One region of the Streptomyces sp. NPDC028419 genome, then DNA from elsewhere that is predicted to be linked to it. Evidence: riboswitches for the same ligand, from Rfam matches in the RefSeq annotation. Region 1 holds a riboswitch; each other region holds the start of a gene.
The links. A riboswitch is a leader RNA that binds a small molecule or an ion and turns the genes downstream of it on or off. The one in region 1 is predicted to bind cobalamin.

Region 1 (7,774 bases):
CTTCGGCGACAACGTCAAATCCCTCCAGAACCGCTGACCGCCCGCCGCCCGCCGCTGATCGTCGGCAATGGATGTCCTGACATCCTGTGAGGTATGGCGACACTCAACGGAAAGCCCGTTTCCACCGACGACCTGCTGCCCCTGGCCCTGGTCAACGTCGGTCACTTCACGTCCATGCGCGTCGACGAGGGCGCCGTGCGCGGGCTGGAGCTGCACATGGCGCGGCTCGCGAGGGACTGCGAGGTCGTGTGCGGCGCCGACCTGGACACCGGGCGCGTGCGCGCGTACGTCCGGGAGGCGCTGCACGGGCAGACGCGGCCCTGCGTCGTCCGGGTGACCGTCTACGACCCCGCGGTCGACATGGGGCACCTCGCGGCGCCGGGGGACCCGCGGGTCCTGGTCACCGTGCGCGGAGCCGGCGCGTTGCGCGCGCCGGCTCCGCTGCGCGCCAAGAGCGTGCCGTACGAGCGGGAGCTGCCCGAGGTGAAGCACGTCGGCCTCTTCGGGGCCCTGCACACCCGGCGCGGTGCCCAGCTCACCGGCTTCGACGACGCCCTGTTCGTCGGACGCGACGGACTCGTCAGCGAAGGCGCCACCTGGAACGTCGGATTCGTCGACGCCGACGGCGGCGTCGTGTGGCCGCAGGCTCCGGTCCTGCCCGGAGTCACCAGGGCGCTGCTCCAGCAGCGCGCCGCACACCGGGTCGCCCCCGTGACCCTGGAAGAGGCGAAGGGCATGGCGGCCGCCTTCGCGACGAACACCAGCATCGGCGTCCGGGCGATCGCCGCGATCGACGACACCGCACTGCTCGCCGAGCACCCCGTGCTGGACCGGCTCCGCGAGGCCTACCTGTCCGTTCCCGGCGAGAGGCCGTAGGGCCGCCGGTCCCGCGACACGGGCCGTCGATGTCAGGCCATGCGGGCGCCCAGGGTGCGCACCACCTGGGTCAGGACCTTCTCGCGCCAGTTCTCCTCGGTCTCGGGGTACTTCCCGACGCCGTCCGCGGTCGAGGAACCGCTCACTTCGAACTGGTAGGGGCCCTGGTGGCAGATCATCGTGGTCGTCGTGCCCCGGGTGTAGCAGCCCGCCGTACCGAGGGAGTTCCCCAGGTCCCGGAACTTCTTGGTGTCCTGGCCGGACCGCTTCGCCTCCTCGTCGCGGTCCTCGGCGTAGGCGTTCGCCACGAGCGCGGGATCGGCGACGGTCTTGAAGACGATGCGGACGCTGCTGTTGTGCTTGCCCTTGTACTTGGCCGGCAGCCCGAACTCGGTCTTGCAGCCGCCGGCCGGTACGTCGCCCGTGGTGCCGGGATCCGACGTGGCGAGCGGGTTGAAGTTGATGACGGTCACCTTGATCGGCGTCCGCTGGAAGTCCTTGGCCTGCGGCAGGATCGCGCGGACCTCCTCGTCGCCGAGTACCTCGCACGCGTTGGGCCACTGCGCCAGCGGCACCGAACCCCCCGCGGGGGGACGCGCCTCCAGCTTCGCACCGGAGGGCTTGGCGGACTCGAACTTCAGGGCCGGCGGCTCGCTGCTGCAGCCGGCCAGTACGGCCGCGGCGGACGCGACCGCCGCGACGGCCAGGACGCCACGGCTCGGTTTCATGGTGGGCATGGTCAACTCCCCTATGTGGACACGGGGGATCCCCCCTCTACCGGGCCCATTCTGGACGTGCGCGCCCGATCCCTCCCGCCGAAGCCGCCATGCGCCCTGTGATCTTCCCGACAGCGGGACCGCCGTCCGCGCGTCGACCGCGGAGTGTCTCATCTCACCGTCCGCGATGTGGTCAACATCCGCCCCGCCGCGCCGCGTCGACCTAAGCTGACCCCCAGCAGCTGGTTCGCCCCGTCCGCCAGGCGGGATGCGTCGTAAGAGGGAACCCGGTGGGAATCCGGGACTGCCCCGCAGCGGTGAGCGGGAACGACCGCCGTCATACGCACTGGGACCGGATCACGGTCCTGGGAAGCGACGGCCACTAGGAGCCCGCCGGGAGACCGGCAGGCGCGCCCGCAAGTCCGAAGACCTGCCCGTTGCCCGCGCACGCACGGTCGTGCGCGGATTTCCTGGTGACCTCGTGGGCGGGTCGGTCGGGGGCGCCCCGGACCCGCTCCGGGGAACGACGGACGGTCGCAGCCGGTGCCTCGCGCACGGCGGTGCGACGGGCCGTCCGCTCCGCCACCCCTTCGCGCCTCGCGTCCGTCACCGGGACTCATGGAGACGTACTCGCGAAGGAGAGTTCCGTGACACCCCAGCACACCACCCGTTCCACCACCTCCGCGGCCGCACCGGACCCGGCCGTACGGGCCACCGTCCACGGCTACCCCCGGCAGGGGCAGAACCGGGAACTGAAGAAGGCCGTCGAGGGCTACTGGAAGGGCCGGGTCGACGCCGACGCCCTCCGGGAGACCGCCGCGACCCTGCGCCGGACCCACTGGCAGCAGCTGGCCGAAGCGGGCATCGGCGAGGTGCCCACCGGTGACTTCTCGTACTACGACCACGTCCTCGACACCAGCGTCATGGTCGGCGCCGTCCCGCCCCGCCACCGCGCCGCCGTCGCGGCGGACGCCCTGGACGGCTACTTCGCCATGGCCCGCGGCACCCAGGACGTGGCGCCGCTGGAGATGACCAAGTGGTTCGACACCAACTACCACTACCTGGTCCCGGAGCTGGGCCCCGACACCGAGTTCACCGCCGACTCCGCCCGGCAGGTCGCCGAGCTGGGGGAGGCCCTGGCGCTCGGGCTGAACGCCCGCCCGGTGCTGGTCGGACCGGTCACCTACCTCCTGCTGGCCAAGCCCGCCCCGGGCGTGCCCGACGACTTCCAGCCGATCACCCTGCTCGACCGGCTGCTGCCCGTCTACGCCGAGGTGCTCGCCGACCTGCGCGCGGCGGGCGCCGAGTGGGTCCAGCTCGACGAGCCGGCCCTGGTCCAGGACCGCACCCCGGCCGAGTTGGGCGCGGCCGCCCGCACCTACCGCGAGCTGGGCGCGCTGGCCGAACGCCCCAAACTGCTCGTCGCCTCGTACTTCGACCGGCTCGGCGAGGCCCTGGCGGTCCTGGCCAAGGCGCCCGTCGACGGTCTCGCCCTCGACTTCACCGACCGGGCCGCCGGCAACCTCGCCGACCTGGCCGCCGTCGGCGGCCTGCCCGGCAAGCGCCTGGTCGCGGGCGTGGTCAACGGCCGCAACGTCTGGATCAACGACCACGAGGCCTCCCTCGCCACGCTCGGCACCCTGCTCGGTCTCGCGGGCAGCGTCGACGTCTCCTCCTCCTGCTCCCTCCTGCACGTCCCGCTGGACGTCACCGCCGAGCGCGACGTCGACCCCCAGGTGCGGCGCTGGCTGGCCTTCGCCCGGCAGAAGACCACCGAGATCACCGTCCTGGCCCGCGGCCTCGCACAGGGCACGGACTCCATCGCCGCCGAACTCGCCGCGAACCGCGCCGACCTCGCCTCCCGGGCGCACTCGCCGATCACCCACGACCCGGCCGTGCGCGCCCGCACCGCCGCCGTCACCGACGCCGACGGGCGCCGCTCCCAGCCCTACGCGCGGCGGGCCGCGGCCCAGCGGGCCCACCTCGGCCTGCCCCTGCTGCCCACGACGACCATCGGCTCCTTCCCGCAGACCACCGAACTGCGCACCGCCCGCGCCGACCTGCGCGCCGGACGGCTCGACGAGGCCGGCTACGAGCGCCGCATCGAGGCCGAGATCCGCGAGGTGATCGCCTTCCAGGAGAAGACCGGCCTCGACGTCCTCGTGCACGGCGAACCCGAACGCAACGACATGGTCCAGTACTTCGCCGAGCAGTTGACCGGCTACCTGGCCACCCAGCACGGCTGGGTCCAGTCCTACGGCACCCGCTACGTCCGGCCGCCGGTCCTGGCCGGGGACATCTCCCGCCCCGATCCGATGACCGTGCGCTGGACCTCGTACGCGCAGGCGCAGACGGCGAAGCCGGTCAAGGGCATGCTGACCGGCCCGGTCACCATGCTCGCCTGGTCCTTCGTCCGGGACGACCAGCCCCTCGGCGACACGGCCCGCCAGGTCGCGCTCGCCCTGCGCGACGAGGTGAACGACCTGGAGGCGGCGGGCACCTCGGTCATCCAGGTCGACGAGCCGGCCCTGCGCGAGACCCTGCCGCTGCGCGCCGCCGACCACGCCGACTACCTGGCCTGGGCCACCGAGTCCTTCCGGCTCAGCACCGGCGGCGTCCGGCCGGACACCCAGATCCACACCCACATGTGCTACGCCGAGTTCGGCGACATCGTCGCGGCCATCGAGGACCTCGACGCCGACGTGATCAGCCTGGAGGCCGCCCGCTCGCACATGCGGGTCGCCGACGAACTCGCCGGCGCGGGCTACCCGCGCGAGGTCGGGCCCGGCGTCTGGGACATCCACTCGCCGCGCGTGCCCTCCGCCGACGAGGCCGCGACGCTGCTGCGCAAGGGACTGGGGGCCATCCCGGCCGAGCGGCTGTGGGTCAATCCCGACTGCGGGCTGAAGACCCGCGGCTGGACCGAGACGAAGGCGTCCCTGGAACACCTCGTCGAAGCCGCGCACCGGATGCGGGCGCGGCTGACCACGGGCTGAGCACGCGGCCGGACGGGGACGGTCCGAGCGGACCGTCCCCGTCCGGTGCCGTACGCACCGCCCGGTCGGTACGCTCGGTCCCGGGCGACGGGAGGCCACCGATGGGCGCAGCGCCGTACGGGCGGGAGCACGTGCACGGAGACGGTGACGGGAAGCGCGACGGGGACCGCCGCGCCCGGCCGGACGGGCCCCGAACGGGCCGCGCGGGAGCCGACCCTGGGCTGTACGGGCCCGGATCCGTGACCTGGCAGTGCCACGGCGACCCGATCATGTGGATCGCCGGGGTCCGGGCCCTGTACCTCCAGGCCCTCCACCCGCGGGCCGTCCGGGGCGTCATGGCCAACTCCGACTTCCGCCAGGACGCCTGGGGGCGGCTGCTGCGCACCGCCGACTTCGTCGGCACGATCACCTACGGCACCACCGAGGCCGCCGAGGCGGCCGGAGCGCGGGTCCGCAAGATCCACCGGATGCTGTCCGCGATCGACCCCGCCACCGGCGACCGCTTCCCCGTCGACGATCCCGAACTCCTGCTGTGGGTGCACTGCGCGCAGATCGATTCCTTCCTGCACACACTGCGCCGCTCCGGCGTCCCCCTCACCGCCGCGCAGGCCGACCGGTACGTCGACGAGAACCGCACCAATGCCCGCCTCGTCGGTCTCGATCCCGCCGCGGTGCCGGCCACCACCGCGGATCTGGCCGCGTACTTCGACGAGGTCCGCCCCCGCCTCGCGGCCGGGGCCGACGCCCGCGCCGTCGACGACTTCCTGCGCAGCCCGCCCGTCCACCCGCTCCTCGTGCCTGGCCGAAACCTGCTGTGGCGGCCGCTCGCCGAACTCGCCTACGGATCCCTCCCGGCGTACGCGCACCAGCTGTACGGGCGCCCCGCCCGAGCCCCGCGCGGCGTCACCCGGCGCTTGCGCCTCACCGGCCTCGTGTTGCGCAGCATTCCCGCAGGTCTGCGCTGGCAGCTGCCGCCAGGTCACATCTTGAGAGCGATGCGCCGCATGGGCCCCGGGAGTCGCCCCTCGACGCACGCACTGCGCACTTCAGCGGCCATACTGGACCGGCCGGGGAGGGTGGCGCACGACAACGGGGGCGGCAGTAGGACATGGCTGAGTCCAGACTGATCCAGGGCCGATACAGATCGCTCGATCTGATCGGTCGCGGTGGCATGGGCGAGGTGTGGCGCGCTCGCGACGAGTCGCTGGGGCGACATGTCGCAGTAAAGTGCCTCAAACCGCTCGGCGCGGAGCAGGACGCCCACTTCACGCAGGTGCTGCGCGAGCGCTTCCGGCGCGAGGCGCGCGTCGCCGCCTCGCTCCAGCACCGGGGCGTCACCGTCGTCCACGACTTCGGGGACGACAGCGCCACCGGCGGGCCCCTCTACCTCGTCATGGAGCTGCTCGAAGGGAGCAATCTCAGCCAGCTCCTGGAGGAGAACGACGCCCGCCCGCTGGCCGTCGACGACGTCGTCGACATCGCGGAACAGCTCGCCGCCGCCCTCGGCTACACCCACGACCAGGGCGTCGTCCACCGCGACCTCAAGCCCGCCAACATCATGCGGCTCACCGACGGCACCGTGAAGATCTGCGACTTCGGCATCGCCCGGCTCGCCGCCGACATCGGCTTCACCGCCAAGCTCACCGGCGGCGGCATGGCCATGGGCACGCCGCACTACATGTCGCCCGAGCAGATCGCCGGCGGCGAGGTCGACCACCGCAGCGACCTCTACTCCCTCGGCTGCGTCCTGTACGAGATCGCCACCGGCGCCCCGCCCTTCGACCTCGGCGATTCCTGGTCCGTCCTGGTCGGACACCGGGACACCGCTCCCGTGCCCCCGCGCCACCACCGCCCGGAGCTGCCCGCCCACTTCGAGCAGGTGGTCCTGGACCTGCTGGCCAAGCGCCCCGAGGACCGGCCCGCCGACGCCCGCGGGCTGCACCGGCGGCTCGTCGAGGGCCGCCGCGGCAGCGCCGCCGTGCCCGTGGCGGCCGACGCGCTGCCCGCGTGGGCGCGCGGCATGACCGCCGGCCGCAAGGCGGGCCTGGACGCCCGCCCGGCGAGCGGCGCGTGGGCGGTGCTGACCGGCTCGTGGACGGCGCCGCGCCCCGCCGCGCCCGTCCGGGGGCCCTCCGAGGCGCTCTCGACCCGCGAGTCGGCCCCCCAGCCGCTCCCGGTGCCCGTCCCGCAGCCGGAGCCCGCGCCGGCCGCCGCGGACCCCGCCCGCGAACCGGCCGGCGAACCCGCCCACGAGGCCGGAGCGGGAGCCGGAGCCGCCGGCCGGGGCACCGCCGCGCGGGGCGCCGCCCGTCCGCCCGCGGCCGAGGACCCGCGGCTGACGGCCGCCTACGGCCGGCCGAGCCCCCGCCCCTTGGGGCCCGACCACCCCGAGACCCTCGCGGCCCTCTCCGCGCACGCCTTCGCCCTCAGCCGGGCCGGGCGCCCGGCCGACGCCCTGGCCGCGCACACCGAGGTCGCCGAGGGTCGGGCCCGCACGCTCGGCCCCGACCACGTCGAGACCCTCGCCGCGCGCCAGGAGACGGCGTACGTCCTGGGCCAGCTCGGGCGCCACCAGCAGGCGCACGAGGTCTACCTCGCGGTGCTCGCCGCCCGCGAGCGGACCGTCGGCGCGGACCACCCGGACACCCTGCGCTGCCGCCACAACCTGGCCTTCAGCCTGAGCCGGCTCGGCCGGCTCGCCGACGCGCACCGCACCGCCGAGGAGGTGGCCACCGCCCGGGCCCGGGTGCTCGGCCCGGACCACGCGGACACCCTGCTCACCCGCTACGAGGTCGGCTACGCCCTCGGACAGCTCGGCCGCTGGCAAGAGGCCCTCGCCGCCTACCGCGAGGTCGCCGCGGCCCGCGAGCGGACCCTGGGCCGCGACCACCCCGACACGCTCGCGGCCCGCTACGAGGTCGGCATCGGCCTCGGGAGGCTCGGCCGCACCCCCGAGGCGCTGGACCTCTTCCGCTCGCTCGCGCGCGACCGCACCCGCGGATACGGCGCCGCCGACCCCGAGACCCTGCGCGCCCGCCACGTCGTCGGCGTCAACCTCGGCCGGCTCGGGCGCTGGGCCGAGGCGGTCGCCGAAGCCCGCCAGGTGGCCGCGCTGCGGACCCGCGCGCTCGGCCCCGACCACCCCGACACGCTGGCCAGCCGCCGCGAGGTCGCGGTGGGCCTGGG
Region 2 (7,774 bases), on a different contig from region 1:
ACCGGGGACGGCAAGGGCGACCTCGTCGTGGTGTGGACCGACGGCGAGGTGACGCTCTACACCGGTGACGGCACCGGCGGCTTCGCCGGCGAACGCCGGCTCGCCGCTCCCGGACCGACCTGGCAGGGCGTCAAATCCCTGACCGGCGGCGACTTCTCCGGCGGCAGCGGCTACGACCTGCTGGCCGTCTGGAGCAACGGCGAGGTGCGGATCCTGCCCGACATCGGCGCGAACGGCGTGGGCGGCGGCATCAAGCTGGCCGACGCCGGCTCCGTGTGGAGCCACGCCGACCAGATCGCGGCGGGCAACTTCGGCACCGCGAACAACGTGAGCGACCTGCTGGTGCGCTGGAGCGACGGCGAACTCACCGACTACACCGCCGTCGGTGACCGGGGCTTCGGCGTCGAGCACCAGCTGCTGGCCGCGAACGACAACTGGAAGCAGGCCACCTTGGTGACCGCGGGCGACTTCACCGGCGGCGCCAACTGGGACACCCTGGTGCGCTGGTCGGACGGTCGGGTCTCGCAGTTCCAGGAGACCGGACCCGGCGGCATCGGAAACGAGATCCAGATGGCTCCGCCGCAGAGCATCTGGACCCACGACGTCGTGATGACGGCGGGCAGCTACGACTCCAACGGCTGGGCCGACGACCTGCTCATCCGCTGGTCGGACGGCGAGACCACCATGTACGCCCACACCGGCGCCGCCTTCGGCGCCGAACGGACCCTGGTCACCCCGAAGTAGCACGGCTCGTGCCCCTGTCGCGCCCGCGGGCACGACAGGGGCACGGGCGCGCGCCCCGTCAGCCCGCCGGACGCATCTCGGCGCCCGGGTGGGCCGTTCGCCAGGCCGCGATGGACAGGTCCCACTCGTCGCCCGTCAGGGCGGTGAGGGATGCGGGGAAGAGGCCGTCCTCCTCCTTCGCGATGTGTCGGTGGAGCTCGGCCACCGCGGTGCGCAGCAGGGCCACCTGCTCGGGCGAGGTCAGGTCCAGATCGGCCAGGAAGGCCGACAGCTCGCGGTGTTCGCGGGTCAGGGCGGCGATGTGGTCCGCGTACTCGGGGTCCTGCGACATCACCGCGAACAACCCGTCCTCCTCACCCTGCCAGTGGGCGAGGAGGACGTCGGTCATCGAGGAGACGAGGGCGCGGACGCGGGGGAGGTCCCCCGCGTCCAGGGCGCGCAGCGCGTCGCCCGCCGCATTCGTCACCGCCTCGTGCTCGGCGATGAACTCCTTGATCAACGGGATCTCGCGGCAGCCGCAGTAATGGCACATGCCTCCCAGGATGCGCCGGCCGCGAGCCGCTACTCCGCTTCCGCTTCCAAGTTGCCCTCCGTGTCCAGGTACACCTGGCGCAGGGCCTCCAGCGTCTCGGCATCCGGCTTCTCCCACATGCCGCGGGATTCCGCTTCCAGCAGGCGCTCGGCGATCCCGTGCAGCGCCCAGGGGTTGGCCTCCTCCAGGAAGGCGCGGTTCTCCGGGTCCAGCACGTACGTCTGCGTCAGCTTGTCGTACATCCAGTCGGCGATCACGCCGGTCGTGGCGTCGTACCCGAAGAGGTAGTCCACGGTCGCCGCCAGTTCGAAGGCGCCCTTGTAGCCGTGGCGGCGCATCGCCTCGATCCACTTCGGGTTCACCACGCGGGCGCGGAAGACCCGGGAGGTCTCCTCCACCAGGGTGCGGGTGCGGATCGTCTCCGGGCGGGTCGAGTCGCCGATGTACGCCTCGGGGGCCGTGCCGCGCAGCGCGCGGACGGTGGCCACCATGCCGCCGTGGTACTGGAAGTAGTCGTCCGAGTCGGCGATGTCGTGCTCGCGCGTGTCCGTGTTCTTCGCGGCCACCGTGATGCGCTTGTACGCCGTCTCCATCTCGGTGCGCGCGGAGCGGCCGCCCAGGCCGCGGCCGTATGCGTAGCCGCCCCACACCGTGTAGACCTCCGCCAGGTCGGCGTCGGTGCGCCAGTCGCGCGAGTCGATCAGCTGGAGGATGCCCGCGCCGTAGGTGCCCGGGCGCGAGCCGAAGATACGGGTGGTCGCGCGCCGTTCGTCGCCGTGCTCGGCCAGGTCCGCCTGGGCGTGCGCCCGGATGAAGTTGTCCTCGGCGGGCTCGTCCAGCCCCGCCGCCAGCCGCACCGCGTCGTCCAACAGGCCGATGACGTGCGGGAACGCGTCGCGGAAGAAGCCAGAGATGCGCAGCGTGACATCGATGCGCGGACGGCCCAGCTCCACGAGCGGGATGGCCTCGACGCCCGTCACGCGCCGCGAGGCCTCGTCCCACACCGGGCGGACACCGAGCAGCGCGAGCGCCTCGGCCACGTCGTCGCCCGCCGTGCGCATGGCGCTCGTGCCCCACAGGGACAGGCCGACGGAGGCGGGCCATTCGCCGTTGTCCGTGCGGTAGCGGGTCAGCAGCGAGTCCGCGAGGGCCTGGCCGGTCTCCCACGCGAGGCGGGAGGGCACGGCCTTGGGGTCCACCGAGTAGAAGTTGCGGCCGGTGGGGAGCACGTTCACCAGCCCGCGCAGCGGCGAACCGGAGGGGCCCGCCGGGACGAAGCCGCCCGCCAGGGCGTGCACCGCGTGCGTCAGCTCGTCCGTGGTGGCCGCCAGGCGCGGGACCACCTCGGTCGCCGCGAAGGCGAGGATGTCCGCGACACCGGCCGGGTGGCCCGCGGAGACCGCGGCGACGGCGGACGGGTCCCAGTCGGCGGCCTCCATGGCCTCGACCAGGCCGCGGGCCGTGGCCTCCACCTCGTCCGCCGAGGTGCGGGTCGGCGCGGCCTCGTCCAGGCCGAGCGCCTCGCGCAGGCCCGGGAGCGCCGTCGTACCGCCCCAGATCTGGCGGGCGCGCAGGATGGACAGGACCAGGTTGACCCGGTCCGTGCCCGCCGGGGCGCCGCCCAGCACGTGCAGGCCGTCGCGGATCTGGGCGTCCTTGACCTCGCACAGCCAGCCGTCGACGTGCAGCAGGAAGTCGTCGAAGCCGTCGTCGTCGGGCCGGGCCTCCAGACCGAGGTCGTGGTCGAGCTTCGCGGCCTGGATCAGGGTCCAGATCTGGGCCCTGATGGCCGGCAGCTTGGCCGGGTCCATGGAGGAGATCTGCGCGTACTCGTCCAGGTGCTGCTCCAGGCGCGCGATGTCGCCGTACGACTCCGCGCGGGCCATCGGCGGCACCAGGTGGTCGACCAGGGTCGCGTGCACGCGGCGCTTGGCCTGGGTGCCCTCGCCCGGGTCGTTGACCAGGAACGGGTAGACGAGCGGCAGGTCGCCGAGCGCGGCGTCCGGGGCGCAGGAGGCCGACAGGCCGGCGTTCTTGCCGGGCAGCCACTCCAGGTTGCCGTGCTTGCCCAGGTGGATCATGGCGTCGGCGCCGAAGCCGCCGTCCTCGGCCGCGGCCTGGATCCAGCGGTAGGCGGCGAGGTAGTGGTGCGAGGGCGGCAGATCGGGGTCGTGGTAGATCGCGATCGGGTTCTCGCCGAAACCGCGCGGCGGCTGGATGAGGATGAGCAGGTTCCCGCGGCGCAGGGCGGCCAGCACGATGTCACCGTCGGGGTCGCCGCCGGTGGTGGTGCGTGAGCGGTCCAGGAACATGCTGCCGGGGGCCTGCCCCCAGTGCTCCTCGACGCCTTCGCGCAGCTCGCCGGGGAGCCCGGCGTACCAGCGCCGGTAGTCGGCGGCCGGGATCCGGACGGGGTTGCGGGCCAGCTGCTCCTCGGTGAGCCAGTCCTGGTCGTGGCCGCCCGCCTCGATCAGCGCGCGGATCAGCTCGTCGCCGTCGCCGGAGACCAGGCCGGGGATCTCCTCGACGGGCCCGAAGTCGTAGCCCTCCGCGATCAGCCGGCGCAGCAGCGCGACGGCGCTGGCGGGGGTGTCGAGACCGACCGCGTTGCCGATGCGGGAGTGCTTGGTGGGGTACGCGGACAGGACCAGCGCGATCCGCTTCTCGGCGTTCGGGGTGTGCCGCAGCCGGGCGTGGCGCACGGCGATCCCGGCGACGCGGGCGGCGCGCTCGGGATCGGCGACGTACGCCGGCAGGCCGTCCTCGTCGATCTCCTTGAAGGAGAAGGGGACCGTGATCAGGCGGCCGTCGAACTCCGGCACCGCGACCTGGCTGGCCGAGTCGAGCGGGGACAGGCCCTCGTCGCTCTCCTCCCACGCGCTGCGCGAACCGGTCAGGCACAGCGCCTGCAGGATCGGTACGTCGAGGGCGGCGAGCGCGCCCGCGTCCCACGACTCGTCGTCGCCGCCGGCCGAGGCCTCGGCGGGGCGGGTGCCGCCCGCGGCGAGGACCGTGGTCACGATGGCGTCCGCCGTCGCCAGCTCGGCCAGCAGCTCCGGCTCCGGGGAGCGCAGCGAGGAGACGTACAGCGGCACGGGCACGCCGCCCGCGTCGACCACGGCGTCCGAGAGGGCGTGCACGAAGGCGGTGTTGCCGCTCATGTGGTGGGCGCGGTAGTAGAGCACCGCGATCCGGGGACCGGCGGCGGGCTCCGCCGCGCGCTCCAGCCGGCCCCAGGTGGGGGCGGCGGCGGGCGGTTCGAAGCCGTGGCCGGTGAGCAGCACGGTGTCCGACAGGAAGCGGGCCAACTGCTCCAGGTTGGCGGGGCCGCCGTGCGCGAGGTAGGCGTGCGCCTCCGCCGCGATGCCGATGGGGACGGTGGACGCCTCCATCAGCTGGGCGTCCGGGGCCTGTTCGCCGGTGAGCACGACGACCGGCCGGGTCTGGTCGGCGGCGAGGAGCAGGTCGAGCCCCTCCTGCCAGGCGCGCAGGCCGCCCAGGAGGCGTACGACGACCAGGTCCGCGCCGTCGAGCAGCGCGGGCAGGTCGTCGAGGGGGAGCCGGGAAGGATTCGCGAACCGGTACGGGACCGGGCCGGTGTCCGAGGCGCGGGCACTGAGCAGATCGGTGTCGGACGTCGACAGCAGCAGGATCATGCGGCGGCGGGCCTTCCTCGGGGTTTCCGCGCCCCGGGCAGTGAGGACGACGGGAGTTCCTGACTCACCCGGAGGCGCCGTGGGCGACTGCCGGGTTCACAGTGGCGGGACCGCGCCGGATTCGCACCGGGCTTCCTCCCATGTCGCCGTCCTCGGCGATGACGGGCCGAATGGTCCGTCGAGGGGTCATCTTAGGTGCCGCGGCGAGCGAACGGCAGGTGGGGGGCCGTGCGGCTTGTGTGGGGGGTGGGGTGGCCGGGGCTCGTCGCACCCTGCGGGCGGCGTGCCTCCGGCGGGCCCTCAAGCGCCGGGCGGGCTGGATGTGGTTGGGGTGGGTTGTGACCTGCGGGCGGCGCGGCCTCCGGCGGGCCCTCAAGCGCCGGGCGGGCTGGATGGGGTGTGGTCTGTCGGTGGCGTGGGGTGCGGTGGTGACGGACACAGGTCGGGTGGTGCGGATCGTGGGTATGCTCGCCGCCATGCCCCCGCCCTCCTCCGCCGCGCCCCGGGACGAACCCGTCATACGGGACCGTGGTGACGCCTGCCCCGGTGCGCTGCGCCTGCACGCGGCGGACGACGGGCACCTCGCCCGGATCCGGATCCCCGGCGGTCTGCTCACGGCCGACGCGGCCGTCGTCCTGGCGGACGCGGCGGACCGGCTGGGCGACGGCCACCTCGACCTCACCTCGCGCGGCAACGCGCAACTCCGCGGCCTCGGCGCCGGCTGCGGCGGCGAGCTGGCCGCCGTGCTGACCGCCGCCGGACTGCTGCCCGCCGCGGCCGCCACCCACGAACGGGTCCGCAACATCGTCGCCTCGCCGCTGTCCGGGCTCGACGGACCGCTCCGCCCCGACGTCACCCCGTGGGTCGGCGAGCTGGACCGGCTGCTCTGCGCGAGCGACGCGGCGGCCGGGCTCTCCGGGCGCTTCCTCTTCGCCCTCGACGACGGTCGCGGCGACGTGACCTCGCTCGCTCCCGACGTGAACGTCCTCGGGCTGGGCTCGGGAACGGCCGTGCTGTGGACGCACGATGACACCGACGCGGTGGCGGTCGCGCACCGGGACGCGGCCCGGGCGGCGCTGGCCGTCGCCGAACACTTCCTCGACGCGGTGCGCGCGGCCGGCACCAAGGCCTGGCGGGTGAGCGAACTTCCCGCCGAACACCGGCCGGAGTCCGGCGAGTTGCTCAACCGATTGCAGGAGAAGGGCATTTCGGCGGAGCGGGCCCACGGCTTCAGGCGCCGCACCGGCCGCGGCCCCGGCCCCGGCGTGGTGGCGGGCCCGGACCCGGACCGCGTCGCGCTCTCGGTCCTCGCCCCGCTGGGGCGGCTGACCACCGCGCAGTGGCGCCTGCTGGCCGCCTCGGCCGCCGCCGCGGCCGGGTCCTTGCGGCTCACCCCCTGGCGCGGGATCGTCGTCCCGGGGGTCGACGCGGCCACCGCGCCCGCCGCCCTGGCCCGGCTCGCCGGAGCCGGACTGGTCACCGCGCCCGGCGGCCCCTGGGAGAACGTGACCGCCTGCACCGGCCGGCCCGGCTGTGCGAAGGCGCTGGCCGACGTACGGGCCGACGCCCGCGCGGTCGTGGCGGCGACGGGAGCCCCGGTCGCCCCCGCCGGCGGCGCGGCACTGCCCGTGCACTGGTCCGGCTGCGAGCGGCGCTGCGGACATCCGCGCGCGGCCGCCTGGGTGGACCTGGTCGCGGGGCCCCGCGGGTACGGCCTCGCGCTGGCGGGGCGGGGCGGGGAGACCACGCGCCCGGTGCGGGACGACGTACCGGCCACCGCCACCGACCTGACCGCCGCGCTCGCGACGGCGGATGCCATGGTTCAGCAGACCCAGAAGACTCAGCAGCAGACGTAGTGAAGAAATGAGCGAGTACACAGTGTTCGAGTACGAGAAGGACGGCGCCGCGATCTACCGCCAGTCCTTTGCCACGATCCGCGCCGAGGCGGATCTCGCCGGGCTGCCGGCCTCGGTGTCGCAGGTCGCCGTACGCATGATCCACGCGTGCGGGATGACCGACCTCACGAAGGATCTCGGATACACGCCCGACGTGGTGCTGCGCGCCCGCGCCGCGCTCGACGCCGGGGCGCCCATCCTGTGCGACGTGCGCATGGTCGCCAGCGGGGTCACCCGCAAGCGGCTGCCCGCCGACAACGAGGTGATCTGCACCCTGTCGGATCCGGCCGTACCGGACCTCGCCGCGAAGATGGGGACCACGCGCAGCGCCGCCGCCCTCGAACTGTGGCGCGACCGGGGCCTGTTGGAGGGCTCGGTGATCGCGGTCGGCAATGCGCCCACCGCCCTCTTCCGGCTGCTGGAGATGATCGAGGAGGGTGCTCCCCGCCCGGCCGCCGTCATCGGCGTGCCCGTCGGCTTCATCGGCGCCGCCGAGTCCAAGGACGCGCTCGCCGCCCACCCCTCGGGGCTGGACCACCTGATCGTCCGGGGTCGGCGCGGCGGTAGCGCCATCGCCGCCGCGGCCGTCAACGCGATCGCGAGCGAGGAAGAATGAGCACCACCGGCACGCAGACCGGGGCCGGACGGCTCTACGGCGTGGGCCTCGGCCCCGGCGACCCCTCGCTGATGACCCTGCGCGCGGTCCAGGTGATCGCGGAGGCGGACGTCGTCGCCTACCACAGCGCGCGCCACGGGCGCTCCATCGCCCGCTCCATCGCGGCCGCGCACCTGCGCGCGGACCACGTCGAGGAGCCGCTGGTCTACCCGCTCACCACCGAGAGCACCGATCACCCCGGCGGCTACCAGGGGGCGATGGAGGAGTTCTACGAGGAGTCCGCCGCCCGCCTCGCCGTGCACCTCGACGCGGGCCGGACCGTGGCCGTGCT
Region 3 (7,774 bases), on a different contig from region 1:
GAGACCGGCTTCTTCCCCAAGAAGCTCAAGGAGACCCACCCCGTCTACGGCACCGCCCGGCCCGCGATGTGGCTGAACCTCGGCTTCTCCGTCCTGCTGCTGGTCACCGTCGGCCACAGCTGGAAGACCCTGGCCCCGATCATCTCGGCCGCCATGGTCATCTCCTACCTGATCGGCCCCATCGCGGTCGGCGTCTTCCGGGTCACCAAGCCCGGCCTCAAGCGGCCCTTCCGGCTGCCCCTGGCGGCCGTGCTCTGCCCGCTGACCTTCGTCTTCGCGGCCTGCGCGCTGTACTGGTCGAAGTGGCCGAACACCGGGATCGTGACCGCGCTGACCCTGGTCGCGGCCCCGATCGCGGCGGTCGTGCTGGCCCGCAAGGGCGAGAAGGACCTGGTCAGGCAGTTCGCCCCGGCCTGGTGGATCGTCGTCTTCCTGGGCTGCCTGTCCCTGCTGTCCTACCTGGGCAGCGGCGACTTCGGCGGCACCGGCCGGATCCCGGACGGCCTGGACATCACCCTGGTCGCGGGCATGGCCCTCGCCGTCTACTACTGGGCCGTGCGGGCCGGCATCAAGGCCCACCGGGACGGTCTCCCGGGCCCGGACCCGGTGCTGGACGCCGCGACCGAGATCACGTCGGGCAATGTCCCGCAGCGGGAGCTGACCCCCGCATGAACTGACGTACGCTGCTTTAGCAGGGCAAGGGCGCCCCACAGGCGCACTTTGCCCAAAATCCGCAAAGTCCGCTCAACCGTCGGCCGCCGTCAATACCGTTTGGAAGGCAGCTGGACGGTCCGTTCCCCGACACCACGGGGATGAACCGGGAGTCCGCCAACGTGGCCATCTCCGTTTTCGATCTGTTCTCGATCGGCATCGGTCCGTCCAGCTCGCACACCGTCGGTCCGATGCGCGCCGCGCGCATGTTCGTGAACCGGCTGAAGAAGGACGGTGTCCTCGCCCAGACCGCCTCCGTACGGGCCGAGCTCTTCGGCTCGCTCGGCGCCACCGGGCACGGCCACGGCACCCCCAAGGCCGTCCTGCTGGGCCTGGAGGGCCACTCCCCGCGCTCCGTGAACGTGGAGACCGCCGACGCCGAGGTCGAGCGGATCCGCCAGAGCGGTCGGCTGCGCCTGCTGGGCGCGGAGATAGGCGATGGCCACGAGATCGACTTCGACGAGCCGAACCAGCTGATCCTGCACCGCCGCCGGTCGCTGCCGTACCACGCGAACGGCATGACCCTCTTCGCCTACGACGAGACGGGCAACCCGCTGCTGGAGAAGACCTACTACTCGGTCGGCGGCGGCTTCGTCGTGGACGAGGACGCGGTCGGCGAGGACCGGATCAAGCTCGACGACACGGTGCTGAAGTACCCCTTCCGCTCCGGTGACGAGATGCTGCGGCTCGCGAACGAGAGCGGCCTGTCGATCTCCTCGATGATGCTGGAGAACGAGAAGGCCTGGCGCACGGAGGAGGAGATCCGCGAGGGCCTCCTGGAGATCTGGCGCGTCATGCAGGCCTGCGTCGCGCGCGGCATGTCCCGCGAAGGCATCCTGCCGGGCGGTCTGCGGGTCAAGCGCCGCGCCGCGGGCACCGCCCGCCAGCTGCGCGCCGAGGGCGACCCGCAGGCGCACGCCATGGAGTGGGCGACGCTGTACGCGATGGCCGTCAACGAGGAGAACGCGGCCGGCGGCCGGGTCGTCACCGCCCCCACCAACGGCGCGGCGGGCATCATCCCGGCGGTCCTGCACTACTACATGAACTTCGTGCCCGGCGCCGACGAGGACGGCGTGGTCCGCTTCCTCCTCTCGGCGGGCGCCATCGGCATGCTGTTCAAGGAGAACGCCTCGATCTCCGGCGCCGAGGTCGGCTGCCAGGGCGAGGTCGGCTCGGCCTGCTCGATGGCGGCGGGCGCCCTCGCCGAGGTGCTGGGCGGCACCCCGGAGCAGGTGGAGAACGCGGCCGAGATCGGCATGGAGCACAACCTGGGCCTGACCTGTGACCCGGTCGGCGGTCTGGTGCAGATCCCGTGCATCGAGCGCAACGGCATGGCGGCCGTCAAGGCCGTCACCGCGGCGAAGATGGCGATGCGCGGCGACGGCAGCCACAAGGTCTCCCTCGACAAGGTCATCAAGACCATGAAGGAGACCGGCGCCGACATGAAGGTCAAGTACAAGGAGACGGCCCGCGGCGGGCTCGCGGTCAACGTCATCGAGTGCTGACCGGGAGCTGATCCCGGACGGCACCGACCAGCCCGGACGCACCCCTTCCAGACAATCCAGACCGCATGAAATGGCGGGAAACATTTGTTTGAAATGGATTGATCATGCTTGAGGGGGAACCACCGCGTCTGGGCTGGTTTCTTCATGATCCGGTACGCAAAAGTGGGGCCCGCGACGTCGCACGCAGGACCCGGCGGTCGGCCAACCGTCGTGGACTTCCCACGCTTTTGCTCACTGGAGGACTCGATCATGGCAAGCATCCGCACCATCCGCGTGATGGCGGCGCTCGCAGCGCTCCCCCTCGCCGCCGCCCTGTGCACGGGCGTGGCGCAGGCCGACAACGGAGCCGGCGCGGCCAACGCGTCGAACGCGGCCGTCGCCAGCATCCTCGGCAGCGGGGTGGGCGGCGCCAACCTCGGCAACTCCTCCACCGCGCAGCAGGTCGCCACCGGTTCCGGCGCGTCGAACCAGAACAACACGGCCCAGTCGAACGGTTCCGGCTTCACCGCCATCGGGCAGTCCAACACGCACGAGTCCGTGGTCTTCAACCCGGTCCCGTAACGCGCACGACCGCTCCCGGGGCCCGGTCCGCATCGGCGGACCGGGCCCCGGTTCGTGCGCCGCGTGCAACCAAGAGGCCGTATGGCGTGTCTTCCACGATGACACTACTGTCCCCACATCCGAAGAATCGGGGGACGTCATGCTGGACCACCTCATACGCTCCGTCCGCAACTCCGTCCACTCGCTGAGGCGCGGCGCGCGCCCCGGCTCCGTCCACCGGCGGCGGCTGGCGGCCGTCACCGCCGGGTTGCTCCTCACCGTCGGAATCGGCCTCGCCGTACCGGCTTCCGCCGCCGCCACGGCGACCCCGCTCGTGACCAATGCCCGCTGGGGCGGGCACTGCACCTACGACCGGATCGTCATCGACCTCCAGGGCTACGTCCCCGGGGTCACCGTCACTCCCGTGTCCGAACTCGTCTACGACGGCTCCGGCAAGCCGGTCCCGCTCGCCGGGACGTACTTCCTGGAGATCCGCCTGCACCCGGCCCAGGCGCACGACGACGCCGGGAACTCCGTCTACACCGGCCCCAAGCTCCAGAAGATCTACCTCCCCAAGCTCAAGGGCATCGCCTTCACCGGCGACTTCGAGGGGTACGTCACCTTCGGCGCCGCCTTCGACACCGCACCGCAGTTCACCACCTCCACGCTCCACAACCCGGAGCGCTTCGTGGTCGACATCGCCCACCCGAACGTCTGCTGAGACGCTCCGGCGTACCGCGCGCACCCGCACGACGGCGCCGCCGACGGCCCGTTGCCCCTGGTCAGGTAGGGTCAACGGGCCTTGGTGTACGGGAAACCGGTGAGAAACCGGTGCGGCCCTCGCCACTGTGAACGGGAAGTCCGGCGCCACCCCCGCGGGGAGCCACTGGACCGGGCGGGAGACCGCCCGGACCGGGAAGGCGGCGCCGCGGCGGCAGCACCCGTGAGCCAGGAGACCGACCGGGGTGCGTTGTTCCATCCACGAGGTGCTGGAGAGGTCTCCCTACACATGCATATAGCCGAGGGGTTTCTACCCCCCTTGCACGCGGCCGCCTGGGGCGTCGCGTCCGCCCCCTTCGTCGTCCACGGCGTGCGCGCCCTGACCCGCGAGGTCAAGGCGCATCCCGAGAGCACCCTGCTGCTGGGGGCGTCCGGTGCGTTCACTTTCGTCCTGTCCGCCCTGAAGATCCCTTCGGTGACGGGCAGTTGCTCGCACCCGACCGGGACGGGGCTCGGTGCGATCCTGTTCCGCCCGCCGATCATGGCGGTGCTGGGCACGATCACCCTGTTGTTCCAGGCCCTGCTGCTGGCCCACGGCGGGCTGACCACGCTCGGCGCGAACGTCTTCTCGATGGCGATCGCGGGCCCCTGGGCCGGGTACGCCGTCTACCGCCTGCTCAAGCGGTTCGACGCGCCCCTGATGGTCTCGGTCTTCTGCGGCGCCTTCTTCGCCGACCTGATCACCTACTGCGTGACCAGCGTGCAGCTCGCGCTGGCCTTCCCCGACCCGGCGTCCGGCTTCGCGGGCTCACTCGCGAAGTTCGGCGGGATCTTCGCCGTCACCCAGATCCCGCTGGCGGTCAGCGAGGGGCTGCTCACCGTGCTCGTGATGCGGCTGCTGATGCAGTCGAGCAAGTCCGACCTGGTGCGGCTCGGCGTGGCCAAGCTGACCGGCGCCGCCGCCGCGCGGCACGAGCAGGGGACGGCCGTCCGATGACCAGGAACGCGAAGATCAACACCCTGCTGCTACTCCTGGTGGCGGCGCTGGCGGTGCTCCCGATCGCCCTGGGCCTCGGCGAGGGCAAGGAGGAGCCGTTCACCGGCGCCGACGCGCAGGCGGAGACGGCGATCACGGAATTGAAGCCGGACTACGAGCCGTGGTTCTCCCCGCTGTACGAACCCCCCTCCGGGGAGGTCGAGTCGGCGCTCTTCGCCCTCCAGGCGGCGCTCGGCGCGGGCGTGCTCGCCTACTACTTCGGGGTGCGCCGCGGGCGCCGTCAGGGCGAGGCCGCCGTCGCGGCCGGCGCGGGCCGCGGGGACGACCCGAACTCCCGGGACGCGTGAGGCGGTGCTGCCCATCGACGCCGCGGCGCACAGCAGCCGCTGGCGCCGCCGACACCCCCTGGAGAAGGCCCTGCTGGGGCTCGGGCTGACCGTCACCGCGGTCTGCCTGCCGCCCTGGCCCGGCGGACCGCTGGTGGCCGCCACCACCCTCGCCGTGCTGCTCGGCCCGGCGGGGGTGCCCCCGCGGCAGTTGTGGCGGGCCTTCCGGATCCCGCTCGGGTTCTGCTTCACCGGGGCGGCTCCCCTGCTGCTCGCGGTGGGCGGCCCGGCGGGGCCGCTCTCCCTGGCCCCGGACGGCCCGCGGCACGCCGTCGAGCTGCTGCTGCGCACGTCGGCGGCCTCGCTCGGCGTGCTCCTGTTCGCCTTCACCACCCCGGTCTCGGACGTGCTGCCCCGGCTGGTGCGGGCCGGGGTGCCGGCGCCCGTCGTCGACGTGGCGCTGGTGATGTACCGGATCGGCTTCCTGCTGCTGGACTCCCTCGCCCAGGTCCGCCGGGCCCAGGCGGCCCGGCTCGGCCACGCGGGCAGGGCCGCCGCGTGGCGGTCCGTGGCGGGGCTGGCGGCGACCGCCTTCGTCCGCGCCTTCGACCGCGCCTCCCGGCTCCAGAGCGGGCTGGCGGGGCGCGGCTACGACGGCACGCTGCGGGTGCTCGTACCGCGGTCCTCCCCGTCCTGGCGGTTCCTGGCCGCGTCGGGCGCCCTGCTCGCCGCGCTGGTCGCCGTCACCCTCGCCTCGAAGGACTTCGTCTCGTGAACGTACCCGTGGAACCCGAACCGCTCGTCCGGCTGACGGGCGCGGGCTACGCCTACGAGGACGGGCCCGCCGTCCTGTCCGGCGTGGACTTCCCGATCGCCCCCGGCCGGGCCCTGGCCCTGCTGGGGCGCAACGGCAGCGGCAAGACCACGCTGATGCGCCTGCTCAGCGGGGGGCTGCGCCCCGACGCGGGCGAGCTGTGGCTGGACGGCGAGGTGGTCTCGTACGGCCGCGCCGGGCTGACCCGGCTGCGCACGGCCGTGCAGCTGGTGGTCCAGGACCCGGACGACCAGCTCTTCGCCGCCTCCGTGGAACAGGACGTCTCCTTCGGCCCGATGAACCTGGGGCTGGCGGAGCCGGAGGTGCGGAGCCGGGTCGACGCGGCGCTGGCCGCGCTCGACATCACCGCGCTGCGGGACCGGCCGACGCACCTGCTGTCCTACGGACAGCGCAAGCGGGCCGCGATCGCGGGCGCCGTGGCGATGGCCCCCCGGGTGCTGATCCTGGACGAGCCGACGGCCGGACTCGACCCGGACGGCCAGGAGCGGCTGCTGGAGGCCCTGGCGGGCCTGCGCGCGGCCGGGACGACCGTGGTGATGGCGACGCACGACGTGGACCTCGCCGTGCGGTGGGCGGACGACGCCGCGGTCCTGACCCCGGCCGGCATTCGGCTCGGCCCGGCGCAGACCCTGCTCGCGGACCCCGAGCTGCTCGCCTCGGCCGGCCTGCGCGCCGCCTGGTCCCCCGCGGTGACGGCGCTGCTGCGCGCCCACGGCCTGCTCTCCCCGCAGACCCCGGGCCCCAAGACCCCGGAGGCCCTGGCCGCCTGGCGCTGAGCGGCGCCGGGGGGCGCGGCGCCCGGTCCGGGCGAACCTAGGATGACCGCATGTCGCTGCCGCACGCCATCCTCACCGCGCTCCTGGAGAAGCCCTCGTCCGGTCTGGAGCTGACCCGGCGGTTCGACAAGTCGATCGGGTACTTCTGGTCGGCCACGCACCAGCAGATCTACCGCGAGCTGGGGCGGCTGGAGGAGGCCGGGCTGATCCGCGCGCTGCCGAGCGAGCAGCCCGTGCGCGGCCAGCGCAAGGAGTACGAGGTGCTGGCGGCCGGGAGCGCCGAGCTGGCGCGCTGGATCGGGGAGAGCCAGGATCCCAAGCCGATCCGGGATCCGCTGCTGCTGCGGGTGCGGGCGGCCGGGGTCGTCGGGGTGCGGGGGCTGGGGCCGGAGCTGCGGCGCCACCTGGAGCTGCACCGGCGTCAGTTGGCGCAGTACCGGGCCATCGACGAGCGGGACTTCCCGCCGGGCCGGGACGCCGACGAGGACCGGGTGCGGCGGCTCGTGCTGCACGGCGGGCTGGCCCTGGAGACCTTCTGGCTGAGCTGGCTGGAGGAGGCCGTGGCCGAGGTGGACCGGCTGTCCGCGGAGCCCCGCGAGGAGCCGGGTGGGCCTGCGGCGGAGCCCGGGGGTCGCTGACGCGCCTGGCCCCGGCAGGTGGGGGCGCAGGCGCGTGCGGTACCTGACCTGGACTACTTGTTCAGGGAGGCCCAGAACTCGTCGAAGCTCATCTGGCCGTCGCCGTTGGCGTCCTTGCTCGCGACGATCGCGTCCGCGACCGCGCCGGTGACGTACGCGTCGCCCATCGCCTTCATGGCCGCGCTGTACTCGTCGGCCGAGACGAAGCCGTCGCCGTCCGCGTCGAAGCGGTCGAACGTCGCCCGCGCGCTCTCGATGTCCGCCATGGGTCCACCCCTTCTTGGTGCTTGTTGACCGGCTCAGGGTAGCGGCCCCGGGAGCCGTCTCCCGCCGGGGGGCCCGATCGAGCGGTCGATAGAAATTCGATTACCCCGCGGTAAGGCGGAAGCAACAATTCCAGCCAACAAATCGGACCCCCACTTGTCACGCTCCGGGATCACGGCATAACGTACCGACATTGCCGCCACACCAGGAGCGCAGGGCTCCCAGGGACAAGCGGCAACAAGGGCGATCACACAGGTGACGATCACAGTTGACGCATCATTCGAAGTTCTGCCCTTCACCCGTACCTGCCGCCACATCTGGGAAGATGGCGACCATGTGCTGATTGGCGTAAGTCCTGGTAACAGTTACTTCACCGCCGAGCGCATCAGCAGCCTCACCCAGTGGGCCACGACCCGCTTCGCGCAGGTCGACTTCGTCTACGCGGACCTCCACGTGGACCGG
Region 4 (7,774 bases), on a different contig from region 1:
CTCGCACCGCACGTGTGCCCAAGTACTACCGACTCAAGCGGCACTTGCTCGACATGACCGAGACCCTGCCGCCCGGCACCCCGGTACCGCCGGAGCGCACCCTGGCGGCCGAGTTCGACACCTCCAGGACCACCGTCCGCCAGGCCCTCCAGGAGCTGGTGGTCGAGGGACGACTGGAGCGCATCCAGGGCAAGGGCACCTTCGTGGCCAAGCCCAAGGTCTCCCAGCCGCTCCAACTGTCCTCCTACACGGAGGACATGCGGGCGCAGGGCCTGGAGCCCGCCTCCCAGCTGCTCGACATCGGGTACGTGACGGCCGACGACACCCTCGCCGGACTGCTCAAGATCACCACCGGTGGACGGGTGCTGCGCATCGAGCGGCTGCGCCTGGCGAGCGGCGAGCCGATGGCCATCGAGACCACGCACCTTTCGGCCAAGCGCTTCCCCGCGCTGCGCCGCTCGCTGGTCAAGTACACCTCGCTCTACACCGCGCTGGCGGAGGTGTACGACGTCCGGCTCGCCGAGGCCGAGGAGACCATCGAGACCTCGCTGGCCACCCCGCGCGAGGCGGGACTGCTGGGCACCGACGTCGGCCTGCCCATGCTGATGCTGTCCCGGCACTCCCTGGATGCCGACGGCGAACCCGTGGAGTGGGTGCGCTCGGTGTACCGCGGCGACCGCTACAAGTTCGTGGCCCGCCTGAAGCGACCGGCGGTCTGAGCTCCGCCGCCCGAGTTCCACCGCCCGAGCTCCCGCACCACCGCACGTTTTCGGCCGGGGACGCGCCCGCCCCCGCGTTCCCGGCCCGCACCCCCTGGCCGTAACCGCTCCATCGTTATACGTTCGAGGCCCCGCGGCGTCGACCCGCCCCGCGAACCGTAGTTGACTCACGTACCGCTATGCGGACGGGGGCTTTCGTTCATCGGGCGGTCCCCGTAGATTCCCTGCGCTCACGCAGATGATCAACGAGGGGACGAGGATCATGCCGGAAGCTGGACCCCAAGCAACAACCGGGCGGTCGGGAGGCGGGGCGCTCACCCCGAAATCCATCGCCATCTGGGTCGCGGTCGCCCTCGTCGGCGCCGTCGGCTGGGGCGTGCTCGCCCTCTCCCGCGGCGAGGAGATCTCCGCCGCCTGGCTGCTCGCCGCCGCCCTGGGCTCGTACGCCATCGGCTACCGCTTCTACGCGCGTTTCATCGCGGAGCGCGTGCTCAAGGTGGACAAGACCCGGGCCACCCCGGCCGAACGCCTCGACAACGGTGTCGACTTCCACCCGACCGACCGTCGGGTGCTCTTCGGCCACCACTTCGCGGCCGTCGCCGGCGCGGGCCCGCTGGTCGGCCCGGTGCTGGCCTCGCAGATGGGCTACCTGCCGGGCACCATCTGGATCGTCGCGGGAGTGATCTTCGCGGGCGCCGTCCAGGACATGGTGACCCTGTTCTTCTCCACCCGGCGCAACGGGCGTTCGCTCGGCCAGATGGCCCGGGACGAGATCGGCCCCGTCGGCGGCGCGGCCGCCCTGGTCGCCGTCTTCATGATCATGATCATCCTGCTGGCGGTCCTCGCCCTGGTCATCGTCAACGCGCTGGCGGACTCCCCCTGGGGCGTCTTCTCCATCGGCATGACCATCCCGATCGCCCTCTTCATGGGCTTCTACCTGCGGGTGCTGCGCCCGGGTCGGATCACCGAGGTCTCGCTCATCGGCGTCGCCCTCCTGCTGCTCGCCATCATCGCGGGCGGTTGGGTCGCCGAGTCCTCCTTCGCCGACGTCTTCACGCTCGACAAGGAGACGCTGGTCATCTGGATGGTCGGCTACGGCTTCCTGGCCTCGGTGCTGCCGGTGTGGATGCTGCTCGCCCCGCGCGACTACCTCTCCACCTTCATGAAGGTCGGCACCATCGGCCTGCTGGCCGTGGGCGTGGTCATCGCCATGCCGACGCTCAAGATGCCCGCCGTGACCGACTTCGCCTCCCGCGGCGACGGACCGGTCTTCGCCGGTTCGATGTTCCCCTTCGTCTTCATCACCATCGCGTGCGGGGCCCTGTCCGGCTTCCACGCCCTGGTGTCCTCGGGCACCACCCCGAAGATGATCCAGAAGGAGACCCAGGTCCGGGTCATCGGATACGGCGCCATGCTGACCGAGTCCTTCGTCGCGATCATGGCGGTCATCGCGGCCTGCATCATCGAGCCGGGCCTCTTCTTCGCGGTGAACGCCCCCAGCGGCCGGATCGGCACCACGGCCCTGGAGGCCTCCCAGGCCATCGGCGGCCTCGGCTTCTCGATCACCCCGGACGCCCTGACCCAGGCCGCCAAGGACATCGGCGAGACCAGCCTGCTCTCCCGCACGGGTGGCGCGCCGACCTTCGCACTCGGGATGTCGGAGATCTTCTCGTCCGTCGTGGGCGGCACCGCGATGAAGGCGTTCTGGTACCACTTCGCCATCATGTTCGAGGCCCTGTTCATCCTGACCACGGTCGACGCGGGCACCCGGGTCGGCCGCTTCATGCTCCAGGACACCCTGGGCAATGTGCACAAGTCCTTCAAGGACGTCAGCTGGAAGCCGGGCGTCTGGTTCGCGAGCGCGATCGTCGTCGGCGGCTGGGGCTACTTCCTGTGGGTCGGCGTGAAGGACCCGCTGGGCGGCATCAACCAGCTCTTCCCGCTCTTCGGCATCGCCAACCAGCTGCTGGCCGCCGTCGCGCTCGCCGTCTGCACCACGCTGCTGGTGAAGTCGGGGCGGCTCAAGTGGGCCTGGGTGACCGCCGTCCCGCTCGCCTGGGACGTGGCCGTGACGCTCACCGCCAGCTACCAGAAGATCTTCTCGGACGACGCGACCATCGGCTTCTTCGCCCAGCGCGACAAGTACCTCGCCGGCATCGACGCGGGCAAGGTCCTCAAGCCCGCCAAGACCATGGACCAGATGCACACCGTGGTCACCAACGCCACGGTCGACGGAGTCCTCTCCGCCGTCTTCGCGATCCTGATCGTCATCGTCCTGCTGGACGCGGCCCGGACCTGCCTGAAGGCCGTCCGCGACCCGCAGGGCACGACGCTCTCGGAGGTCCCGTGGACCGAGTCGAAGATCATCGCGCCGGCCGGTCTGATCCCGACGGCCGCCGAGAAGGCGGAGCTGGCCGCCGCGGGCCTGGACACGGGCGGTGGCCGGGTCAAGGAACCGGTGTCGTGAGCACGCTCCGGGCGGCGCTGGGCCGGATCCGGTTCTACGTCCGCGAGTTCTCGGGCGAGTCCGCCTACGAGCGCTACGTCGCCCACGCGCGCGGCCACGACCCGCACGCCGAGGTGCCGACCCGCCGGGAGTTCGAGCGGGCCCGCACCGACTCCCGCGAGGCGGACCCCCGCGAGGGCTTCCGCTGCTGCTGAGAGGTGCGCGCAGGGCCCCCGTCCCTCCCGGACGGGGGCCCTGCGGCGTACTCAACGCACCCAGTCCTTGAGGGGCTCGGTGTCCAGGGTGATGCTGACGGGGTCGGGGAGCTTGGCCTCTCGCCCGAAGGCAGCGGTGCGCACGGTCTCGTAGCCGGCACCGTCCGGGTCGCTGTGGACGAGGACCAGGCCCTTGGAGCGGTCGATCAGCAGGTAGACGGGGATGCCCGTCTGCGCATAGGCGAGGGGCTCCTCGATCCGATCGCGCCGTTCCGTATCGGAGTCCCAAGAGGTCACCTCGACGGCCATCAGGATCGGGCTCGGATCCGCCCAGTCACCCTGTCCGACGAACGCGCCCTCGTGCGCGAGCACCACGCCCGGGATGGCGCGGCCGTTGCCTTCCTCGACGGTGCTCCTTTACGACGGTAGCGCCGCCCACCGACACACGTCCCGCACACTCGACGCCATGGACATCACCATCCGGGCGGCGCTGCCCGCCGAGTACGAAGAGTTGGGCGAGATCACCGCGCGGGCCTATCTGGACGACGGCTTGCTGGGGCCCGAGAGCGGCGCGTTCTACCTCGCCGTGCTGCGGGACGTCGCGGCGCGGGCCGCCGGGGCCGAGGTGCTCGTCGCCGTGCACGACGGTCGGCTGCTCGGCGGAGTGACCTTCGCCGCACCCGGCAGTCCACTTGCCGAGATCGCCGGTCCCCGCGAGGCGGAATTCCGGATGCTGGCGGTCGCGTCGGAGGCCCGCGGGCGCGGCGCGGGCGAGGCCCTGGTGCGCGCCTGCATGGCCCGCGCACGCGAGCTGGAGGGCGTCACCCACCTGGTCCTGTCCACCAAAGCGGCCATGCTGGGGGCCCACAGGATCTACGAGCGCCTGGGCTTCACCCGGACCCCGGAACGGGACTGGGCGCCGGTCCCGAGCGTCCCCCTCCTGACGTACCGCGTGGAGTTGTAGCCACGCCGACACAACATGTGGGGGGTCGCGCACGGGGCGGCCCCCACATGTATGCTCGTGCTCGCTGTCGCCGCAGGGGAATCCGGTGCGAATCCGGAACTGTCCCGCAACGGTATGAAACGCACCCAATCACCCATTGGGGCTGCCGCAAGTCCGAGGACCTGCCGACAGCGCGCCCGGACCGACCGGTCCGGACGCCGACACGTCCGGGCCTCGTGGTTGGGCCGGTGGACGTCATGTGCTGACGCGCGACCGGCCTGCCCGGATCCGCGCGTCCGAACGCGCGCATGGCCGCCCTCCGCTTCCCGCCTCCGAGCCTTCCGGAGCCGAGCGAGGGAGAGCCCCCCACGTGACCATCGCGCCTGCCGCACCGCGCGCCGAGTCCGCCCAGCCCGAGGCCACCGAGGGGCCTGGCGCCGCGCTGTTGCGCACCCTCACCGACCTCACCGTCGACCTGGTCGACACCGACCCCGGCCGGGTCGCCGCCGCCGCGCTGCGGGGCCGCAGCGCCGTGGCCGACGAGGCCGAGCTGCGCGGGCTGGCGACCGAGGCCGCCGCGGGCCTGATCTCGGAGGACCCGCAGTACTCCCGGCTGGCCGCCCGTCTGTTGACGCTGGCCATCGCCGAAGAGGCCGCGGGCCAGGGGGCCACCTCCTTCTCGGCGTCCGTCGCCGTCGGTCACCGCGAGGGCCTGATCGCCGATCGCACCGCCGAGTTCGTCGAGGCGCACGCCGCCCGCCTGAACGCGCTGGTCGAGCACGCGATCGCCGAGGGCGCCGACGACCGCTTCGGCTTCTTCGGCCTGCGCACCCTGCACAGCCGTTACCTGCTGCGCCACCCGATCACCCGTCAGGTCGTCGAGACCCCGCAGCACTTCATGCTGCGCGTGGCCTGCGGCCTGGCCGACAACACCGCGCCCAATGGAACGAGCGTCCAGGCCGTCGAGGAAGTGGCCTCGCTCTACCGGCTGATGAGCCGCCTCGACTACCTGCCGTCCTCCCCCACGCTCTTCAACTCCGGCACCCGGCACCCCCAGATGTCCTCGTGCTACCTGCTGGACTCCCCGCTCGACGAGCTGGACTCGATCTACGACCGCTACCACCAGGTCGCGCGCCTCTCCAAGCACGCGGGCGGCATCGGCCTGTCGTACTCCCGCATCCGCGCCCGCGGTTCGCTGATCCGCGGCACCAACGGGCACTCCAACGGCATCGTGCCGTTCCTCAAGACCCTCGACGCCTCCGTCGCCGCCGTGAACCAGGGCGGCCGCCGCAAGGGCGCCGCCGCCGTCTACCTGGAGACCTGGCACGCGGACATCGAGGAGTTCCTGGAGCTGCGCGACAACACCGGCGAGGACCAGCGCCGCACGCACAACCTGAACCTCGCCCACTGGGTGCCGGACGAGTTCATGCGCCGCGTGAACGCGGACGCCGAGTGGTCGCTCTTCTCCCCGGCCGACGTGCCCGAGCTGGTCGACCTGTGGGGCGACGAGTTCGACGCCGCCTACCACAAGGCCGAGGCCGCGGGCCTGGCCCGCAAGACCATGCCCGCCCGCGACCTGTACGGCCGGATGATGCGCACCCTCGCGCAGACCGGCCAGGGCTGGATGACCTTCAAGGACGCCTCCAACCGCACGGCGAACCAGACCGCGGAGCCGGGCCAGGTCGTCCACTCCTCGAACCTGTGCACCGAGATCCTCGAGGTCACCAACGACGGCGAGACCGCCGTCTGCAACCTCGGCTCGGTCAACCTCGGCGCCTTCGTCCTCGCGGAGACGGGCGAAATGGACTGGGAGCGGCTGGACGAGACCGTCCGCACCGCCGTGACCTTCCTCGACCGCGTGGTCGACATCAACTTCTACCCGACCGAGCAGGCGGGGAACTCCAACGCCCGCTGGCGTCCGGTGGGTCTGGGCGCGATGGGCCTGCAGGACGTCTTCTTCCAGCTGCGCCTGCCCTTCGACTCCGCCGAGGCCAAGGCCCTGTCGACGAAGATCGCCGAGCGCATCATGCTCGCCGCCTACGAGGCCTCCGCGGACCTGGCCGAGCGCCACGGCCCGGTGCCGGCCTGGTCGCAGACCCGTACCGCGCGCGGCGTGCTGCACCCGGACCACTACGCGGACGCCACGCAGTACTGGCCGGAGCGCTGGAACGCGCTGCGCGCCCGGATCGCCGAGACCGGCATGCGCAACTCGCTGCTCCTCGCCATCGCCCCGACCGCCACCATCGCCTCGATCGCCGGCGTGTACGAGTGCATCGAGCCGCAGGTCTCGAACCTCTTCAAGCGCGAGACCCTCAGCGGTGAGTTCCTCCAGGTCAACGCCTACCTGGTGGACGAGCTGAAGAAGCTCGGCGTCTGGGACGCGCAGACCCGCGAGGCGCTGCGCGAGTCCAGCGGTTCGGTCCAGGGCTTCGGCTGGATCCCGGCCGACGTGCGCGCGCTGTACCGCACCGCGTGGGAGATCCCGCAGCGCGGTCTGATCGACATGGCGGCGGCCCGTACGCCGTACCTCGACCAGTCGCAGTCGCTGAACCTCTTCCTGGAGACGCCGACCATCGGGAAGCTCTCCTCGATGTACGCGTACGCCTGGAAGCAGGGTCTGAAGACCACGTACTACCTGCGCTCGCGCCCGGCGACGAAGATCGCCCGGGCCGCGCAGGCCGCCACCCCGGTGGCGCTCCCGCAGGCCGACGCCGACGCCGAGGCGCTCGCCTGCTCCCTTGAGAACCCCGAGTCCTGCGAGGCCTGCCAGTAATGAGCTCCACCGCCAAGAAGAACCTGCTCGACCCGGGCTTCGAACTGACCCTGCGTCCCATGCGCTACCCGGACTTCTACGAGCGCTACCGGGACGCGATCAAGAACACCTGGACCGTCGAGGAGGTCGACCTCCACTCGGACGTCGCCGACCTGGCGAAGCTGACCCCGGGCGAGCAGCACATGATCGGCCGCCTGGTCGCGTTCTTCGCGACGGGCGACTCGATCGTCTCGAACAACCTCGTGCTGACGCTGTACAAGCACATCAACTCGCCCGAGGCGCGCCTGTACCTCTCGCGCCAGCTCTTCGAGGAGGCCGTGCACGTCCAGTTCTACTTGACGCTGCTCGACACCTACCTCCCCGACCCGGACGACCGCGCGGCGGCCTTCGACGCGGTCGAGGAGATCCCCTCGATCCGCGAGAAGGCGCAGTTCTGCTTCAAGTGGATCAACGAGGTCGAGAAGCTGGAGCGGCTGGAGACGCAGGCCGACCGCCGTCGCTTCCTGCTGAACCTGATCTGCTTCGCGGCGTGCATCGAGGGCCTGTTCTTCTACGGCGCCTTCGCCTACGTCTACTGGTTCCGCTCGCGCGGCCTGCTGCACGGCCTGGCGACCGGGACGAACTGGGTCTTCCGGGACGAAACATGCCACATGAACTTCGCGTTCCAGGTCGTGGACA

Region 2: another riboswitch for cobalamin. It lies ahead of cobN (cobaltochelatase subunit CobN); the one in region 1 lies ahead of metE (5-methyltetrahydropteroyltriglutamate--homocysteine S-methyltransferase).
Region 3: another riboswitch for cobalamin. It lies ahead of ACZ4UB_RS13590 (energy-coupling factor ABC transporter permease); the one in region 1 lies ahead of metE (5-methyltetrahydropteroyltriglutamate--homocysteine S-methyltransferase).
Region 4: another riboswitch for cobalamin. It lies ahead of ACZ4UB_RS14845 (ribonucleoside-diphosphate reductase subunit alpha); the one in region 1 lies ahead of metE (5-methyltetrahydropteroyltriglutamate--homocysteine S-methyltransferase).

What each region holds. Positions count from the first base shown of each region.
Region 1 is NZ_JBVHUE010000003.1:77,633-85,406, reverse strand. Features, by position in the region: gene ACZ4UB_RS04810 (carbohydrate binding domain-containing protein) at 1-37, shown strand, start outside; gene ACZ4UB_RS04805 (aminotransferase class IV family protein) at 94-876, shown strand; gene ACZ4UB_RS04800 (hypothetical protein) at 909-1,604, opposite strand; cobalamin riboswitch at 1,819-2,044, shown strand; gene metE (5-methyltetrahydropteroyltriglutamate--homocysteine S-methyltransferase) at 2,240-4,588, shown strand; gene ACZ4UB_RS04790 (oxygenase MpaB family protein) at 4,690-5,715, shown strand; gene ACZ4UB_RS04785 (serine/threonine-protein kinase) at 5,697-7,774, shown strand, end outside.
Region 2 is NZ_JBVHUE010000027.1:36,359-44,132, forward strand. Features, by position in the region: gene ACZ4UB_RS27795 (trypsin-like serine peptidase) at 1-744, shown strand, start outside; gene ACZ4UB_RS27800 (hemerythrin domain-containing protein) at 803-1,276, opposite strand; gene cobN (cobaltochelatase subunit CobN) at 1,306-4,932, opposite strand; cobalamin riboswitch at 4,973-5,104, opposite strand; gene cobG (precorrin-3B synthase) at 5,361-6,788, shown strand; gene ACZ4UB_RS27815 (precorrin-8X methylmutase) at 6,796-7,443, shown strand; gene ACZ4UB_RS27820 (precorrin-2 C(20)-methyltransferase) at 7,440-7,774, shown strand, end outside.
Region 3 is NZ_JBVHUE010000009.1:171,062-178,835, forward strand. Features, by position in the region: gene ACZ4UB_RS13570 (APC family permease) at 1-672, shown strand, start outside; gene ACZ4UB_RS13575 (L-serine ammonia-lyase) at 834-2,216, shown strand; gene ACZ4UB_RS13580 (hypothetical protein) at 2,466-2,777, shown strand; gene ACZ4UB_RS13585 (AMIN-like domain-containing (lipo)protein) at 2,917-3,477, shown strand; cobalamin riboswitch at 3,543-3,735, shown strand; gene ACZ4UB_RS13590 (energy-coupling factor ABC transporter permease) at 3,766-4,473, shown strand; gene ACZ4UB_RS13595 (energy-coupling factor ABC transporter substrate-binding protein) at 4,470-4,820, shown strand; gene cbiQ (cobalt ECF transporter T component CbiQ) at 4,825-5,574, shown strand; gene ACZ4UB_RS13605 (energy-coupling factor ABC transporter ATP-binding protein) at 5,571-6,410, shown strand; gene ACZ4UB_RS13610 (PadR family transcriptional regulator) at 6,461-7,048, shown strand; gene ACZ4UB_RS13615 (EF-hand domain-containing protein) at 7,102-7,314, opposite strand; gene ACZ4UB_RS13620 (tRNA-dependent cyclodipeptide synthase) at 7,568-7,774, shown strand, end outside.
Region 4 is NZ_JBVHUE010000010.1:221,780-229,553, reverse strand. Features, by position in the region: gene ACZ4UB_RS14870 (GntR family transcriptional regulator) at 1-719, shown strand, start outside; gene ACZ4UB_RS14865 (carbon starvation CstA family protein) at 982-3,186, shown strand; gene ACZ4UB_RS14860 (YbdD/YjiX family protein) at 3,183-3,380, shown strand; partial or broken gene ACZ4UB_RS14855 (Uma2 family endonuclease) at 3,432-3,773, opposite strand; gene ACZ4UB_RS14850 (GNAT family N-acetyltransferase) at 3,847-4,344, shown strand; cobalamin riboswitch at 4,396-4,527, shown strand; gene ACZ4UB_RS14845 (ribonucleoside-diphosphate reductase subunit alpha) at 4,694-7,096, shown strand; gene ACZ4UB_RS14840 (ribonucleotide-diphosphate reductase subunit beta) at 7,096-7,774, shown strand, end outside.